DNA from 2 places in the Streptomyces sp. NPDC029152 genome. Region 1 is predicted to be linked to the other one. Evidence: riboswitches for the same ligand, from Rfam matches in the RefSeq annotation. Region 1 holds a riboswitch; the other holds the start of a gene.

Region 1 (2,180 bases):
CCCTCGTCGCGTACGGGGTGCCGTCGCCGACCAACCCGGACCAGAAGCACTTCGGCGGCTCCTCGGAGGAGATCCCGGGTATCGGCGAGATCGGTTACATCGGTCTCACCGCCTTCGCGCTGAACGTCCTGGTCACCGTGGTCCTGACCTTCGTCCTGAGGGCCGTCAAGGCCCCCGACGGCGTCGACGAGACGCAGCCGGCCGACTACACGGCGGACGCGGGCGACCCGGGCGTCCGGGTGGAGCTGCCGCCGGCCACGGCGGGCACCTCGCACTGACCCGCGCACGGGCGACGGGCCGTCGGAGAAAACCGGCGGCCCGTCGCCGTACCCGTCGGGCACACTCGGCGGCATGGACTTCGTGATCCGGCACGCGGCCGCCGACGAGTACGACACCCTCGGCGAGATCACCGCGCGGGCCTATCTCCAGGACGGCCTCCTCGACTTCGGTGAGGACGACGCCTACCTCGGCGAGCTGCGGGACGTGGCCGGACGGGCGGCGGCCGCGGAGGTCCTGGTGGCCGCCGCGGACGGCCGCGTCCTCGGCGGCGTGACCTTCGTACCGTCCGGCGGCCCCATGGCCGACATCGCCCGGCCCGGCGAGGCCGAGATACGCATGCTCGCCGTCGCCCGCGAGGCACGGGGACGCGGCGTGGGCGAGGCACTCGTGCGGACCTGCGTGGACCGCGCCCGGGCCGTCGAGGGCTGCACCGGCCTCGTGCTGTCGACCCAGCGGGCGATGCGCACCGCCCACCGGCTCTACGAACGCCTGGGCTTCGCCCGCACCCCCGACCGCGACTGGAACCCGCTGCCGGAGCTCGACGACATCATGCTGCTCACCTACCGGCTGCCCCTCTGACACCGACGCGGCACAACATCTGGGGGTGCTCGCAGGTCGCGGCACAAGATGTATGCTCGTGCTCGCTGTCGCCGCAGGGGAATCCGGTGCGAATCCGGAACTGTCCCGCAACGGTGTACTTGTGCGTGTTCGCGTCCCCGCGTGAGCACGCACGGGCTCAGTCCGAGGACCTGCCGACAGTGCGCCCGGCCGTCCCGGCCCGGGTGCCATGACGTCCGGGCCTCGTGGAGTGGGCCGGTGGACGCGACGCCGTGTGCGCTCGTGAGCTGCCCCCTGCCCTCCGCCAGGCCCCGTGCCGAGCGAGGGAGAGCCCCACGTGACCATCGCGCCAGCCGATCCGGCTCCAGCGACCCCGGTGACCGAGGAACCCGACGGACCCGGTGCCGCCCTGCTGCGGACCCTGACCGGCCTCACCGCCGACCTCCCCGACGCCGATCCCGGCCGGGTCGCCGCCGCCGCGCTGCGCGGCCGGTCCGCGCGCGCCGACGAGGCGGAACTGCGGGAGCTCGCCACGGAGGCCGCGGCCGGCCTGATCTCGGAGGACCCGGCCTACTCCCGCCTCGCCGCCCGGCTGCTGACCATCGGCATCCGCGCCGAGGCCGCCTCCCAGGGCGTCACCGGCTTCACGGAGTCCGTCGCCACCGGCCACCGCGAGGGCCTGATCGCCGACCGCACGGCCGCTTTCGTCCGCCGGCACGCGGCCCGCCTGGACGCGCTGATCGACCCGGCCGCCGACGACCGCTTCGGCTACTTCGGGCTGCGCACGCTGTACAGCCGCTACCTGCTCCGGCACCCGATCACCCGCAAGGCCGTCGAGACGCCCCAGCACTTCCTGCTGCGCGTCGCGGCCGGACTCGCCGAGGACGACACCACCCGGTCCGCCGACGAAGTCGCCGCGCTCTACGGTCTGATGAGCCGTCTGGACTACCTGCCCTCCTCCCCCACCCTCTTCAACTCCGGCACCCGGCACGCCCAGATGTCGTCCTGCTACCTCCTCGACTCCCCCAAGGACGAGCTGGACTCCCTCTACGACCGCCTCCACCAGGTCGCCCGCCTGTCCAAGCACGCCGGCGGCATCGGCATCGCCTACTCCCGCGTCCGTGCCCGGGGTTCGCTGATCCGCGGCACCAACGGGCACTCCAACGGCATCGTCCCGTTCCTGAAGACGCTGGACGCCTCGGTCGCCGCCGTGAACCAGGGCGGCCGGCGCAAGGGCGCGGCGGCGGTCTACCTGGAGACCTGGCACGCCGACATCGAGGAGTTCCTGGAGCTTCGGGACAACACCGGCGAGGACGCCCGCCGGACGCACAACCTGAACCTCG
Region 2 (2,180 bases), on a different contig from region 1:
CGCGCGTCCTGCCGGGCGGCCCGGGCCGCCCGCTCCTCGCCCTGCCGCCGTCCCCGGCGCAGCCCGAAGTAGTAGGCCAGCACCCCGGCACCGAGCGCCGCCTGCACGGCGAACAGCGCGGACTCGATCTCCCCGGACGGCGGCTCGTACAACGGCGAGAACCACGGCTCGTAGTCCGGCTCGATCTGCGTGATCGCCGTCTCCGCCTCGGCGTCGGCACCGGTGAACGGCTCCTCCTTGTGGTCGCCGAGGCCGAGCACCAGCGGCAGCACCGCGAGCGCGGCCACGACGGCCAGCAGCAGGACGTTGATCTTCGTGTTGCGGCTCATCGGACGACCGCCTCCTCGCGGGCGCCGGTGCCGGCCGGCAGCACGCCCAGCCGGGTCAGCTCGCCCTTGCTGGACTGCACCAGCAGCCGCATCACGACCACCGTGAGCAGGCCCTCGCTCACCGCGAGCGGGATCTGCGTGACGGCGAAGATGGACCCGAACTTGCCGAGCGCGCCCAGGAATCCGCTGCTCGGGTCGGGGAAGGCCAGCGCCAGCTGCACGCTGGTGACGCAGTACGTGGACAGGTCGGCGACGAACGCCGCGAAGAACACCGTGACCATCAGCGGCGCCCCGTACCGGCGCAGCAGGCGGTAGGTGCCGTACCCGGCCCACGGGCCGGCGATCGCCATCGAGAAGGCGTTGGCGCCGAGCGTGGTCAGCCCGCCGTGGGCGAGCAGCAGCGCCTGGAAGAGCAGGGTGATGGTGCCCAGGACCGCCATGACGGGCGGCCGGAACAGGACGGCGCCCAGGCCGGTCCCGGTGGGGTGCGAGCAACTCCCGGTGACGGACGGCAGTTTCAGGGCCGACAGTACGAACGTGAAGGCTCCGGACGCCCCGAGCAGCAGCGTGCTCTCGGGATGTTCCCGGACCTCACGGGTGAGTGACCGTACTCCGTGGACGACGAACGGCGCGGACGCGACGCCCCAGGCGATCGCGTGCGCCGGAGGCAGGAAGCCCTCGGCTATGTGCATGGCTCAGCAGACCCTCTCCAGCACCTCGTGGATGGACGACGCGCCTTGGCCGGTCTCCTGGCTGACGGGTACCACCGCCCGAACTCCGCCTTCCCGGGTCACGAGGACCCAGTGGCTGCCCGCGAGGGCCGGAGCCGGACTTCCCGATCACAGTGGCGAGGGCCGCACCGGTACTTCACCGGATTTCCCGTTCACCAAGGCGTGGCGACAGTAGTGCGCCCACGAGGGTGGTGACAAGCGGGCCTCCCGGCGGCCGGCCCCCGGGGCCGGGGGGACTTCCCGCGCGGGCACGCCGTCGTACGGGGCCGCGCGCCCCCGCCCGACGTGGCGAAGATCTCAGCCTCACATGCCCTCGCCGTCGGGGGCGCCGCCGCCGGAGTCCCGGGCCACCCGGGAACGCAGCTGCTGGCTCAGCGCCGTCCCCGCGGCGGTGAGGAAGACGAAGCTGTAGACGATCTGCAGGAGCGTCACGAGCCGTGCCGTCTGGCCCCGTGGGGTGATGTCCCCGTACCCGACGGTGGCCAGGGTGACGACGGTGAAGTACAGGGAGTCGACACGCGTGTGCAGCCCGTGGAACTCACCGGGCTGCTTGGCCAGGAGGTAGTAGGCCGCGGCGAAGACGTGCACCGACAGCAGGACCAGCAGGGAGATGGCCACGCCGGGGTGGGTCTCCGTGCGGCCGGTGAGGACGCGGCGGATCTGCCGCAGCAGCAGAACGGCGACGGTCGCCAGGCCCAGGGCGAACAAGAGCCAGCTCAGAACCGGGTGACGGGGACCCAGCCGGTCGAGGGGCAGCAGGAAGTAGGCGGCGACCAGGCACACGACCGCACCGCCCCGCGCCAGCCAGGGACGCGCCGAACGCCAGGGGACACCGGACCCGGCCCGGTGCGCCCGCCCGGCGCCCCCGCGGCCGGTCACCGGCCCGTCCCCGGCCCGGAACGCGCCTCCGCCCCCGCCGGCGGCCCGGGCTCCGGCGGGCTCCGGCGGAGCGCCTGGGCGACGACGAAGGCGACCACCGACGAGATGACGACCAGCGGCATCTGTTCGTGCGCGTCCGCGCCCAGCAGCAGGACCGCGAGCACCGAACTGGCCAGCGGCAGCCCCGTCACCGCGGCCATGGCGGCGGGCATGCCGAGGGCGAGGGCCGGGGTCACGCCGA

The links. A riboswitch is a leader RNA that binds a small molecule or an ion and turns the genes downstream of it on or off. The one in region 1 is predicted to bind cobalamin.
Region 2: linked by a shared signal. The riboswitch ahead of ACZ4V6_RS19990 (energy-coupling factor ABC transporter permease) and the one ahead of ACZ4V6_RS13120 (ribonucleoside-diphosphate reductase subunit alpha) in region 1 are both predicted to bind cobalamin.

The regions. Positions count from the first base shown of each region.
Region 1 covers NZ_JBVHWR010000005.1:190,287-192,466, forward strand. The annotation lists gene mctP (monocarboxylate uptake permease MctP) at 1-278, shown strand, start outside; gene ACZ4V6_RS13115 (GNAT family N-acetyltransferase) at 352-858, shown strand; cobalamin riboswitch at 911-1,050, shown strand; gene ACZ4V6_RS13120 (ribonucleoside-diphosphate reductase subunit alpha) at 1,175-2,180, shown strand, end outside.
Region 2 covers NZ_JBVHWR010000009.1:12,516-14,695, forward strand. The annotation lists gene ACZ4V6_RS19985 (energy-coupling factor ABC transporter substrate-binding protein) at 1-329, opposite strand, end outside; gene ACZ4V6_RS19990 (energy-coupling factor ABC transporter permease) at 326-1,021, opposite strand; cobalamin riboswitch at 1,052-1,235, opposite strand; gene ACZ4V6_RS19995 (potassium channel family protein) at 1,364-1,939, opposite strand; gene ACZ4V6_RS20000 (chloride channel protein) at 1,936-2,180, opposite strand, start outside.